One region of the Micromonospora sp. DT48 genome, then DNA from elsewhere that is predicted to be linked to it. Evidence: riboswitches for the same ligand, from Rfam matches in the RefSeq annotation. Region 1 holds a riboswitch; each other region holds the start of a gene.
What was found. Region 1 has a riboswitch for cyclic di-AMP ahead of ACLQ2S_RS21315 (C39 family peptidase). Riboswitches for the same ligand answer to the same signal wherever they lie in the genome.

Region 1 (4,251 bases):
GCGGTACGCCCGAGCCGGCATCCACATCCCCGCCGAGAAGTTCGTGGTGGTCGGCCGTCCCCAGGTCGAGGCGATCGAGGTGCACACCCGGCCGAAGTCGGGGCTGGCGAACCCGACGGTGCTCTACACCCCCACCTGGACCGGGCACAACGCCGACGCCGACTACTGCTCGCTGCCCGTGGCGGAGACGCTGCTGCGGCGCCTGCTGGACCGGGGAGCCACGGTCATCCTGCGCGCCCACCCCTACACGGCGCAGAACCCGGCCTCGGCCCGGCAACTGGCCCGGCTGCACGACCTGCTCGCCGCCGACCGGACCCGCACCGGCCGGGAGCACCTCTACGGCGCGGCGGCGAGCCGGCTCACCCTCACCGACTCGGTCAACCGCGCGGACGCGCTGGTCTCCGACGTCTCCGGGGTGGTCTCCGACTGGCTCTACTCCGGCAAGCCGTACGCGGTGACGAACATGGACGCCGACGGGGACCGGTTCGAGCAACGCTTCCCGCTGGCCGCCGCCGGCTACGTGCTACGCCGGGACATGACCAACCTGGACGACGTGCTGACCCGGCTGCTCGACACCGATCCGCTCGCCGAGGCCCGCTGGGCCACCCGCCGCCGTTACCTGGGTGACTTCCCCGCCGAGTCGTACGCCGAGGTGTTCCTGGCCGCCGCCCGACGCGAACTGGATCCGGCCTGGAACGCGCCGACACCACGCGCCGCAGCCGAGGCACCCCTGTCCCGGACCACCTGAGGTCGTCGGGTCGCACCGTCAGCGTGCGGTGGTCGGATCATGGGCGGACCGCGCGGGTACTCAACGGGGCACCTCGGCGTCCACCCGGGTGACACCGGCAACCGGATACACCCCGACGACTGCTGCGGCTGGTAGCGCCGCATAGACGTGCGGGAACGGACCGCCGTTCGGGGCGTCCTCCCACCGCAGCACATCCGCGAGCAGGGACGCGTCGAGCGCGGCGACGACGAGATGTGGCTGGTCGCCGAAGACCCGCGCCGCCGTGGCGGCCAGTTGGGTTCGCGACGAGCAGTGGATGAAACCACTGTCCCGGTCGAACGGTGAGCCGTCGAACCGGCCGGCGGCCTGGAACTCGGCCCACTCATCGGGCAGCAGGATCTTGTAGATCAGCATCTCGCCATGCTGCCAGAGGGCCCTCAGTCGAGGCGTACGGCGAGTTGGAGGGTGTTCAGGTAGTGCTTGCGTACGGTCCCGCCCGGACGGGCGGCGATCATCTCCCGGATCCCGTCGAACAGCGTCCGCCGCTGCCAGGGCGCGGCGGCGATGTGATTGGAGTACGTGGAGAGCAGGCTCAGGTACTCCTCGGCCGGGTAGTCACGACGCGTACCTCACCACAACCGGCAAGCACGCGGCGCGCCACGTTGGCCAGTTCCCGCCCCGGTCACCAGTCCGGCCGTCTCGGCCAGATCGGCGAACAACCGCTCCGGATAGCCGGGCCGGGCCCGCTCGTACAACTCCGCGGCCGTGTCGAAGGTCGTCGCCACCCCCGCGTACGGTTCCCGCTCCCCCATGGTCACCCCTCGCACGCGTGCCGACCGTCGATGTCACAGGTGATCGTCCCACCCAACGCCCACGCCCACGCCCACGCCCACGCCCACGCCCACGCCCACGCCCACGCCCACGCCCACGCCCACGCCCCAACGAGATCATGGACAGTTGCCGTTCGTGACGAACGGCAACTGTCCATGATCTGGGGCTTGCGGGCGCGGCGGGCGGACCGGACGCGGGACCGGCAGCGCGGCGGGCGGACCGGACGCGGGACCGGCAGCGCGGCGGGCGGACCGGACGCGGGACCGGCGGACCGGCGGCCCGGCGCTCCGGGTGGCCCGGCGGCCCGGCTACCCGGCGAACTCGGCGGCCGTGCGCCTGCCGCACCGACCGGAAAGCCCCCGACCTGTCGGCCGAGGGCTTTCCGGGGCTAGGGCCAGGCGCGGTCAGGCCGAGTAACCACGGGTGGCGGCCCAGTTGGCGAGGTCGATGGTGCTGAGCCAGTACGACGGGTACGAGGCGTCGGCCGAGTCGGCGATCTTCACCAGGCGACCGGAGTCCTTGTAGCCGACCACGGCGACGTAGTGGCCGCCGGGGAAGGAGTGCCAGCGGCCGTCGGTGTCGGTGGCGGTACCGGCGACGTTCACCACGACGCCCCGACCGTCGGTGACGGCGGCGACGACATCCGCCTGGAGCTGGTCCATCTGGGCCGGGGTGGCCGCACCGCCACGGATCATCGTGGTCTTGTACGGCTTGCCCTTGACGATGGCGTTGAGGACGCGGGTGGTGTCCTCGGCCGAGTTGGTGCCCGCGAACGTGGTGCCGAGCTGGCTGGCCAGGGCGTCCTGGGTGCGGGCGATACCGGCCGCGCTGAGCGCGTTGCGTACGGCGGCGGGGCCGCAGTAGTAGCCGTTGATCTGGGCCTGGTGGTCGTACGCGAGGATTTTGGTCGCCGGTGGCTTCGGCGCCGTCTTCTTGACGGTCAGGTCCGGATCCGGGGTGGCCGAGCGGGGTTTCGGCGACGGCGACGGGGAGGGCGCCGCGCTGGCCGGTGCGGCACTGCTGGGTGCCGCGCTGCTCGCTGCGGCGGGAGACGGCGCGGCCTCGGCCCGCTGCTCCCGGCTCGGCGCCACCGTGGCGTCATCGTGCGGGTCGGCGGCGGTCGCGGCCTGCGTGGGGGCGGGGGTGGTCCCGGTACCGGCCAGGGCAGCGCCGGTGCCGGTGGCCAGGACGAGTGCGACGGCAGAGCCGGCGACGATCTGGTACGGACGTTCGGTGACCAGCCGGCGGAGCCGACGGGAAAGGGTGTGCTTCACGGATTCCTCCACGGGCTGAGGGGAGAACGGCACACCGGCTCTGGCGGCCGGGTCGGCGTGGGCACGCCGACGGCCGCCCGGGGTGAGCGGGACAGGCCGTTCAGGGGTACGCCCGGAAACCGGGCGGCGGCGACCGGAGGTCAGCTCGCAGTGATCGGGCTGGCGAGCGCGGGCACCGCGGTGCCGTGGAGGCGGGAGAACAGGGGGATCACATTAAACCGCACGAGGGTTGGAACTCCTTCCATCACCGCCTACCGGGTTAGCTGACGGATTCGGGCGGGAAGACGCCCTACCGCGGGCCGAGGCTCGCGGATTCACCCCAGTGGTGCAGTGGGTCCCCGGTTCGTGAGTTCACGATTGAGCGGGTCGGTACGGCGTCGCCACCTGCGATCGGTTACCGCACCGGACGCGCTGACACTACTGGTCGCACGACTCGCAGCCAACCGGGCCTGACCTGCTTAAACATGATCCAGTGGAGCAATTTCCGGGTATCGGGGAACTGGCGTCGCTCAATAGGACCGACAGCATTTCCGGTACCTTCCGGCGGGAACCGGACGGGTCGTCAACAATGCCGACAGGTTTTGTTGCAGCAATCGACTCGACTACGAAGAGTGACCGATTTTTCGGCATCTGTGAGTCAGCTCACGAAATTTCAGCTCAGCCGCGCCGGCCGCCAGCGCACCATCGGCCCGGGGCGCCGGACGACGACCCGCTCGGGGACGGTCAGCCGGTTCGGCCGGAGGCGCTCGGCTGCCGCGTACGCCTCGGCGGACAACGTCCGGGCCGCCTCGGTGGCCAGTTCCGCCGCCCGCCACAGGTCACGCTCCCGTTGGGCGGCCGACCGGTAGGCGGCCAGGCGGTTGTCGCGTACCACCCGGGCCAGGATCACCTCCTGCTCGGCGGGGTGACGTCGGGGATCCCAACCGGCGCGGGCGGCCAGCACGTCGCTGAGTTGCCGGGCGGTCAGGTCGCCGCGCCAGTGGGCCGCCATCGCGGCACGGCGTAGCCAGCGCTCGCGGGCCGCGTACTCGGCGGGGGTTCGGGGGGTACGCGGGGTCGGCAGTCCGGTGACAGCGGCCAGTCGACGGGCCGCGGCCTCCGCCTCGTCGTACGCGGCCCAGGCCCGGTCCAGTTCCGTCTGGGCGATCCGCCACGCGGCACGTCGCCGGTCGGCGTTCTGCGCCGCGCCGGCTGCCGCCACGGCCACCTCCCCGGCATACCGGCGCAGGTCGGCCTCCTCGATAGCGGCGCGGGTCGCGTCCTGGTCGTCGGGTTGCTCCACCGGCCCGGTCGGCTCGGGGCGCGCGACCAGCACGGTGAGTACGCCCAGTGCGATCACCAGCAGGACCGACCAGATGGCGGCGGCGCGTGGCACCTCAATCAGGAACTGGTACAGAACGGTCTTCTCCATGTCAGCAC
Region 2 (4,251 bases), on a different contig from region 1:
GCTCGCCATCGTATGACCTGCCATTCGCGTTTTCTGTCGTGCTGGTGGTGGCACCCGGTCGGTGCGCAAGGGTTACCCGAATGCATGAAATCCATATCACGTATAGCTTGACGCACGTTCTCCCCGCGTGTGACGGTGAGAGCAGCCCGTGACCAGCGTCGGCCCGGGATGACCAGGCATTCCTCCCAGTGAAGAGGTGCAGCCGAATGAGTCGACCCGGAACACTCGGCCCACAGCCCGGACCGGAACGCGAGTTCCTCACCGCAGATCTTCCCGGCGCCCCGCAGCAGGCCCTCGCCGAACTGCTCGCCGGCAACCGACGGTTCGTCACCGACACGCTGTGGCACCCGAACCAGAACGCCGGGCGGCGGGCCGCCGTCGCGGACGAACAGCACCCCTTCGCGGTGATCGTCGGCTGCTCCGACTCCCGCCTCGCCGCCGAGATCATCTTCGATCGCGGACTGGGTGACCTATTCGTGGTCCGCACCGCCGGGCACACCGTCGGGCCGGAGGTGCTGGGCAGCGTGGAGTACGCCGTGCTGGTGCTGCGTACGCCGCTGGTGGTGGTGCTCGGGCACGACTCGTGCGGTGCCGTCCGGGCGGCCTGTGACGCGCTGACCACCGCCACCGCGCCCCCGGGTCACCTGGGTGCCGTGGTCGACGCGGTGGTGCCGAGCCTGCACCGGGCACGGGAGGTCGGGGTGCGCGACCTGGACGGGATCGTGGACATCCACATCGCGCGGACCGTCGAGACGATGCTGGCCTCCTCGGAGACCCTCGCGGCGGAGGTGGGCGCCGGGCGGTGCGCGGTGGTCGGGATGTCGTACCGGCTGGCCGCCGGTGAGGTGCGGACGGTGGCCGCGGAACCGGCCGAGCTGGCCGAGGCGGCGGTGGCAGCCGTTCCCTGACCGCGACCGCCGGGGCCGCCGCGTGACACCGCCGGCGGACCCGTTGACCCTGATGCCTGACGACGAGGGCCGTTCCGCCAGCGGAACGGCCCTCGTCGCGTCGAGATCGAGCGGTCAGAGCAGTGACACGTGTACGTGGTCGGTGTGGTTGGACGGGCCGCTGTAGGAACTCCAACGCTCCGTCGCCGCGAACCAGATCTGCCGGTTCCAGATCACGTAGTAGACGCCCAGCCGGTCGGCGTTGCGGACCAGGAAGGCCGCCAGGTTGTTGCCGTAGATCCGGGTGTCGTTGTTGTGCCACGGCCGGAAGCCGCTGTTCTGCAGGGACCAGTCACAGGCTCGGCCCTTGGGGTGCTCGAACTTGTCCCCCGGGCGGTAGCAGCCGACGAACCTGTTGAATCCGGCCCGCTTGACCTCCTTGTACATGTGCAGCGTCCGAGGCGTGATGCAACCCGACGTGGTGGGGTCCTTCTGGCTGCACGACTCGGGCTTCCAGCTGCCGTCCGCGGCCCGGTTCGGGGCGACCCGGGCCACCGGGGAGGTGGCGTCCACCAGCCCGCCGGTCAGGCCGACACCGCCGACCAGCCGGAGCGACTTCTCCGCCTCGCTCTTCTTGCGCGCCATGTCGTTGGTCAGCTTCTTCTGCTCGCGCACCTCGGCGTCGAGCGCGAGCTTGGCCTGCTCGGCACGGAGCTTGATCGCGTTGACCTCGCCCAGCTTCTTGTCGTTGAAGAGGTTCAACTCGTCCAGCGCCGAGGCCCGGTGGATGAACGAGTCCGGTGCGGTGCTCTGCAACAGCATGGCGATCGCGCCGACCCGGCCGGTGCGGTACGACTGAGTGGCGATCTTGGCGACCTGCGGGGCGAGCGCGTCCAGGTCGGCCTGCGCCGAGCGGACCTCGACCGCCAACTTGAGCTGGCGCTTCTTGGATTTCTCCAGCTTCGCCTTGGCCTTGGAGTAGTCCCGGGTGGTCGCCTCGATCAGGTCGTTGAGCATCGGCGGATCGTCGTCGTGCTCCGCCGGTTTGGGGTCGTTCGGCGCGGCCGTCGCCGGCATCGGACCGGCGAACACGGCGAACGCGGCGAGCACGGCCACCACGGGTGTCAACCAGCGGCGTAGGGGTGCCGTCACTGTTTTCCCTTCCATCGACCGCCGACCGGGTTAGCTGACGGGTTCGGGACGGAAGTGGCCCCTACCGCTCTCGCGGATTCACCCCACGTACCTGGGTCCCCGGCTCGCCTGACGGCGATTGGGCGGTGGTACCGCAGGCGCCGGTGCGCGCCTTCGGCGGTGACCGGCAGTGAGGTTACCCGACCGTCCGACTGTGCTTCTACGTCCCTAACCCGACGAGATGCGTCATTTCGTAATCGCGTTGAGTGACCAGCGACACGGTTTCGAGCCCTACGGGTCGGGACGGTCACGTTGAGGAGTGTCACCATTTGGTGTCCGTGCTCCTGTCCGGGTCGGGCCACCCCGAGGGGGTGGCGGGGGACGTGTTTCGCGTGGGTGGGGTGCTGAGGGCGTGTAGCGCTTCGGCCCGGTCCGGCGCGGGTCGGGGAACCACGGGGGTGGGCTTGTCGGAGTCGGTGTCGGCCGCACCGCGCCCGGCGGTGCTGACCAGCACGGCCAGCGCGGTGGTCAGCGGCACCGCGGCGATCAGGCCGAGGGTGGCCACCACGCTGCGGACGATCTCCGTGGTGAGGAACTCGCTGGTCACGATCTGACCCAGCGCGCGGGAGTCGGCGGTCAACAGCAGCAGGAGCGGCAGCGAGGCGCCCGCGTACGCCAGCACGATGGTGTTGACCACCGAGGCGATGTGCGCGCGCCCGACCCGGGTGGCCGAGCGGTACAGCTCCCGGCGGGTGTAGTTCGGGTTGGCGTGGCGCAGCTCGGTGACCGCGGCGGCCTGGGTGACCGTGACGTCGTCGAGCACCCCCAGCGAGCCGATGATGATGCCGGCCAGCAGCAGGCCGTGCAGGTCGACGTCGGCGCGGAACATGGACAGGGTGGTGGCGTCCTCGCTACCGAACCCGGTCAGGTGGGTGGCCCCGGTCGCGGCCAGCCCGAGCAGCCCGGTGAGCACCAGACTGGCGAGCGTGCCGAGCACGGCCACCGAGGTCTGGGCGGATATGCCGTGGGTCAGGTACAGCACCACGAACATGATCAACGAGGCGCCGACGATGGCGACCACGAGCGGCGGACTACCGGCGCTGATCCCGGGCAGCACGAAGGTCAACAGGATGGCGAAGCTGGCGGCGAGACCACCCAGCGCCGCCAGCCCGCGCAGCCGCCCGAAGGCGACGATGGCGGCGGCGAAGAGGACGGCCAGCCACACCAGCGGCTTTCCGCGTTGGTGCTCGGCGATGTTGTAGTTGCTGACCGAGGGATCCTCCGGATCGCTCAGCGAGACCAGGATGATGTCGTCGTCGACGTCGATCCGGGGCGCTCCGGGTCCGGTCGGGATGGGCGTCTGCACCTCCTGGCCGGCGTCCGGGCCGGTCTGCACCCGTACGGTGACCGTGCCGCAGGGCCCTGCCGCGGTGGTCGGCGTGCCCTCGGGCACCGCCGGGTTGGGCGGGCAGGGCTCGGTGACCACCCGGGTGACCGTGCCGTGGTAGCGGGGGGTGTCGTCGGCGGCCTCGGGGCGGGGTGCGTCCCGGGGCCAGAGCACGAGGGCGGCGACCAGGGTGGCCAGGAAGAGGGGGACCACCGTCACGACGAGTATCCGCCGCACCCCGGGCGGGGTGGGCGGCGCGGAACGGGTGTGGTCGGCGCCCATTCATTGTCTCCCAACGATTCAGGGCTGAGTACGTGTCGATGGGCGAGACGGTTCAGTGCCGCCCGACGACAGATTCCGTAGGGCAGCCGGGATGGCCTGAACGTGGCTGGGTGGCTGCGTACCGTGAGGTGCCGGTGGAGTCGTGGCAGCCGTGCGGGCGTACGCCCGACAGCGACCTCGGGCCGCGAGGCGCGGATTTCGGCTGGCCATCGTGTGCGAATGGTAACCAGCCCGGTATTCCGACGCAGGTCGCGAGGGGTGCGTCGGTGAGTCGGGTCGGGGTCAGCCGCGCTTCATCAGGCGGCCCACGGCGGCCATCATCTCGGTCGCCATCTCGTCGGCACGCCCCTCGGCGGCGCCCTCGTGCATGCAGTGCCGGGCGTGCCCGTCGAGCAGGCCGAGGGCGACCTTGTCCAGGGCGGCCTGGATGGCGGAGATCTGGGTCAGCACGTCGATGCAGTAGCGGTCCTCGTCGACCATCTTCTCGATGCCGCGCACCTGGCCCTCCACCCGACGCAGCCGGGCGAGGAGCTGGTCCTTGCTGGCGGTGTAGCCACGGATCGG
Region 3 (4,251 bases), on a different contig from region 1:
ATCTCGCGTTGCCCACCGCGGTCCGTTCCACCGGCATCGACCCGGTCCAGCTCGAGGTGCCCGCGCCGGAGTTGGCGACCACCGTCGTCACGGCGGCCAGTGCCCTGCTCGGCGAGGTCGAGGGCACCGTCGGCGTGATCACCCCGGTGCCCCGGCGGGATCAGGTCGCGGCCTGGCTGGGCGCGCTCGGCGGGGAGCGGTTGCAGGTGGTGACCAGCCTGGAGGCCAAGGGCATGGAGTACGACGGGGTGGTGCTGGTCGCGCCGAGTGAGATCCGGGCGGAGCCGGGCTCCGGTGTCCGGACGCTCTACGTCGCGCTGTCCCGGGCCACCCAGCGGCTGACCACCGTCGACCCGACCGGGTGAGACCACGCGTCGAACCCACCCGACGATTGCACACATAGCGATGTTGGCATAGATCTGCCCGCCGCCCGACGGACGGCGCAAGGTGTCTGGGTGGGCACCGGCCATGACCACCACCACGCTGCGGTGTCGAACGCCGCACACCGCCACTCTGGCCGACTGTGGGCAGCGTTTGCCCTACTCAGCACGCTGATGGTGATCGAGGCCGGCACCGCACTGCGAACCGGTTCGCTGGCCCTGCTCTCCGACGCCGGGCACATGTTCACCGACGTGCTGGGCATCGGAATGGCCCTCGCGGCCGTCGCCGCCACACGCCGGGCCAACACCGATCCGCAACGCACCTTCGGGCTGTACCGGCTGGAGGTGCTCGCGGCCCTGGCCAACGCCGTGCTGCTCTCCGGCGTCGCGGTGTACGTGGTGATCGAGGCGGCCCGCCGGTTCGGCGATCCCCCCGAGGTGCTCACCGGCCCGGTACTGGTGGTGGCGACCCTCGGCCTGCTCGCCAACGTCGCCGCCTTCGCCCTCCTGCGCCCGGGGGCACGGGAGAGCATCAACCTGCGCGGGGCCTACCTGGAGGTGCTGGGCGATCTGCTCGGCTCCCTGGGCGTGATCGCGTCCGCCCTGCTGATCGCCGCGACCGACTGGTGGTGGGCCGATCCGCTGGTGGCGGTCGCGATCGCCGGGTTCATCCTGCCCCGGACGTGGCGGCTGGGACGGGCGGCGGTGCGCATCCTGGTCCAGGCCGCACCGGAGCACCTTCAGGTCACCGCGGTACACGACCGGCTGGCCGCGGTGCCCGGGGTGGCCGGGGTGCACGACCTGCACGTCTGGACGCTGACCTCCGGCATGGAGGTCGCCTCGGCACATTTGACCATCACGCCGGGCACCGACGTCGGGGCCGTGCTCGCGGCGGCTCGCGCGGCACTGCACGAGGACTTCCAGATCGAGCACGCGACCCTCCAGATCGAGCCGCGCTCGGATCCTGGAGACTGCGGTGCCGCCCGCTGGTGACGAGCGCATTCCCGAAAAGGGATTATTGTCCGTTTTTGTCTGTTCTACTAGTCAACAACTGAACACCAGGAGTAACAGCAGCTGCACCGGTCACAGAGGCACCGGTAGGCTCGGACCCGGCCTCCGCCAGGCGGCGCCCACCGGCGCCGGCGGCGGCCGCCGCCTAATCGCCCACCAGGGCGAACCGGGGAACCATGTTCCTGGGGTGTATCCGCGTCAGCGGTAGGGATCTTCCGTCCCGAACCCGTCAGCTAACCCGGTCGGCGGCTGACGGAAGGACATGTGCACATGCCAGCAGTGGCAACGGTAAGACCGGCCGCCCGTACGGCGGCCCTGATCGCCGCCGCGCTCGCCGTCACCCTCGGCGTGGCGCTGGCCCCCTTCGCCCCAGCCACCGCGGCCCCGCAGCCAGTGCGGGCGGCGGCACCGGGTGACGTGGACGACGAGGGTGGCACCCCGGCGCTGCGGGCCCAGTTGGAGGCCGCCAGCAAGGGCTACCTCGACGCCAAGACCGCGCTCGACCGGTCGGTCAAGCGCCAGAAGCAACTCGCCGAGCAGCTCAAGACGACCGAGGTCCAGGTCGCCGAGCGGGGCACCAAGGTCGCCGAGATCGCCGCGCAGGCGTACCGCACCGGGCGACTGGGAGCCGCGTCGGCACTGCTCAACAGCGGGTCGCCGGCCGGCTTCATGGATCGGGCGGCGGCGCTGGACGCGGTGGCCGCCAACTCCGACCGCGCGCTGCGTGAACTCCAGAACGCCCGGGACGAGGTCAGCGCCACCAAGCGGGCCCTGGACGCGGAGATCCAGGAGCAACGCAAGCAGGTGGCCGTGATGGCCAAGCGCAAGGAGCAGGCCGAGCGGGCGCTGACCGTGGCCATCGAACGCGACAAGGCCGCCGAGCGGGCCGAGGCCGCCGAACGGGCCGCCCGCTCACCCTCACGCAGCGGCGGGTCGAGCCCCACCGCCAAGCCCGCTCCACGCAACTCCGACGGGTCGTGGCCGGCCGAGTCGTGCAGCGTCAACGACCCCACCCCGGCCAACGGCTGCATCACCCCGCGCACCCTGCACGCGCTGAAGCAGGCCAAGGCGGCCGGCTTCACCCGGTACGTCTCCTGCTACCGCTCCGGCGGCTCCGGCGAGCACCCGAAGGGCCGGGCCTGTGACTTCGCGGCCCAGAAGAACGGCTTCGGCGGGGTCGCGACCGGCGGCGACCGGACCTACGGCAACAACCTGGCGGCGTACTTCGTGAACAACGCCGACCGGCTCGCCGTGCTCTACGTGATCTGGTACAAGCAGATCTGGCTGCCCAGCAGCGGCTGGAAGTCGTACAGCGGCGGTCGGGGTGACCCGTCCAGCGACCACACCAACCACGTCCACCTGTCGGTGTACTGAGTTCCTCGCCGACGGCTACGCCTCGGTGACCGCCTGGCGGTCACCGAGGCGTTCGACGTTTCGCTGACCGCCTCGACGCGGCCTGACCGGGCCGACGGGTCGTCAGGCCCCGGGTAGCACCTCGGGGGCCGTGGCGGCTCCGGCGTAGTAGGGCTCGGGCGCGCCGAAGAGGCCGAGCAGGCCGGTCACCCAGAGCTGCCGGTGCACGAACCGGCTCGGCTCGGTGACGACCAGCTTCACCCCGCTGACCTCGGCGGTCTGGAAGCCGGCGACCATGGCGCTGATGCCCACGGAGTCGATGAAGGTGACCAGCCGCATGTTGAGCTCGATCCGGGCTGGACGTCCCTTGGCCAGCACCTCGGCGATGGCCTCTTTAACCTCGTACGCGGTGTCGACGTCGATCTCGCCCCGAGGGGCGATCTCGATGACACCACCGGGCCGAACCGTCTGCAGGATCGACAGGCTCACGCGAGCACCTCCACTCGCCCGACGACGGGCGCCTCATCAGTACGCGGGCCGCGACCGACAGTATTCCTTCGACGGCCTCGGTCGCCACCCCTCGGGATGAGCAATTCACGGATGAGGGCACGTCAAATCGCCCATATCCGAACTTTATTGACCTTTCCTCGGCGTTCGACACCGCCGACGCCGTCGAACCAGGGTAGCGGGGAGTGGCCACCCCCGCCGCATCCCGGAGTTTCCGGCGTGGCCCCACGGACCCAACCTGACCTGCGCGCGAAGAGTGATGGTCGCCGTTGCGTGCGTACCATCACGTGTGACCCCCATGACGTGGCGGACGACTCATGTCCGCACGACCGGGGCCGGACCGCCCGAGAAGTGCCGATCGCGGCGTGAGTCGGTGGTTTGCGGCCACGGCGGGGCGGGCACAGCCTCGAATGCGAACCGCCGCCGGGCCGGACGACGCCCGACGGCTGACGCGTGCACCGGGGCCGGCATCGTCGATGGAGGGAACAACATGTTCGGGACTCATCTGCTGGAGCGCCGCAGCAAGCCGGAGCGGATCGCCGACCAGGCGTGGCACCACCTCGTCTCGGCGGTGAACAACGCCGGTGACAGCATCCGCGACACCGCCCGCACCGCCCGGCACAACTCCGCCGGTTTCGCGGGCGACGCCGGTGACCTGGTCGAGTCGGCCGCCGAGGAGGCGCGCCACCGCGCCAGCCGCGCCTTCGACGCACTCGCCGGACGCCGACCGGCGCTGCCCTGGACGCTGCTGATCGGCGCCGCCCTGGTCGGTGCCGCGGTCGGCTGGGCGGCCGGTACCGCCGCACGCGCCGCCGGAGGCCGTGACCGTGCCCTGGAGGACATCGAGTTCGTCGACGTGGACCGGCCCGACTCCCCCGCCGACCCGACCAGCCCCGCCAACTGACGCTCCCCGGCGAGTCCTCGTCCGATCCGGATGAGGCCGATTCACCCGGACGGTAACCAGGCTCGGTCACGGCGGACCTGGTCGCCGACGCGCGCC

Region 2: linked by a shared signal. The riboswitch ahead of ACLQ2S_RS06025 (coiled-coil domain-containing protein) and the one ahead of ACLQ2S_RS21315 (C39 family peptidase) in region 1 are both predicted to bind cyclic di-AMP.
Region 3: linked by a shared signal. The riboswitch ahead of ACLQ2S_RS15775 (coiled-coil domain-containing protein) and the one ahead of ACLQ2S_RS21315 (C39 family peptidase) in region 1 are both predicted to bind cyclic di-AMP.

The regions. Positions count from the first base shown of each region.
Region 1 is NZ_JBNCLE010000018.1:70,662-74,912, forward strand. Features, by position in the region: gene ACLQ2S_RS21300 (CDP-glycerol glycerophosphotransferase family protein) at 1-748, shown strand, start outside; gene ACLQ2S_RS21305 (DUF952 domain-containing protein) at 809-1,141, opposite strand; gene ACLQ2S_RS21310 (hypothetical protein) at 1,357-1,539, opposite strand; gene ACLQ2S_RS21315 (C39 family peptidase) at 1,963-2,844, opposite strand; cyclic di-AMP (ydaO/yuaA leader) riboswitch at 3,066-3,206, opposite strand; gene ACLQ2S_RS21320 (hypothetical protein) at 3,485-4,243, opposite strand.
Region 2 is NZ_JBNCLE010000006.1:19,036-23,286, reverse strand. Features, by position in the region: gene ACLQ2S_RS06035 (helix-turn-helix transcriptional regulator) at 1-9, opposite strand, end outside; gene ACLQ2S_RS06030 (carbonic anhydrase) at 207-908, shown strand; gene ACLQ2S_RS06025 (coiled-coil domain-containing protein) at 1,023-2,039, opposite strand; cyclic di-AMP (ydaO/yuaA leader) riboswitch at 2,044-2,174, opposite strand; gene ACLQ2S_RS06020 (YibE/F family protein) at 2,341-3,687, opposite strand; gene ACLQ2S_RS06015 (metal-sensitive transcriptional regulator) at 3,970-4,251, opposite strand, start outside.
Region 3 is NZ_JBNCLE010000011.1:234,994-239,244, reverse strand. Features, by position in the region: gene ACLQ2S_RS15785 (HelD family protein) at 1-365, shown strand, start outside; gene ACLQ2S_RS15780 (cation diffusion facilitator family transporter) at 456-1,373, shown strand; cyclic di-AMP (ydaO/yuaA leader) riboswitch at 1,524-1,655, shown strand; gene ACLQ2S_RS15775 (coiled-coil domain-containing protein) at 1,662-2,765, shown strand; gene ACLQ2S_RS15770 (STAS domain-containing protein) at 2,868-3,233, opposite strand; gene ACLQ2S_RS15765 (hypothetical protein) at 3,742-4,155, shown strand.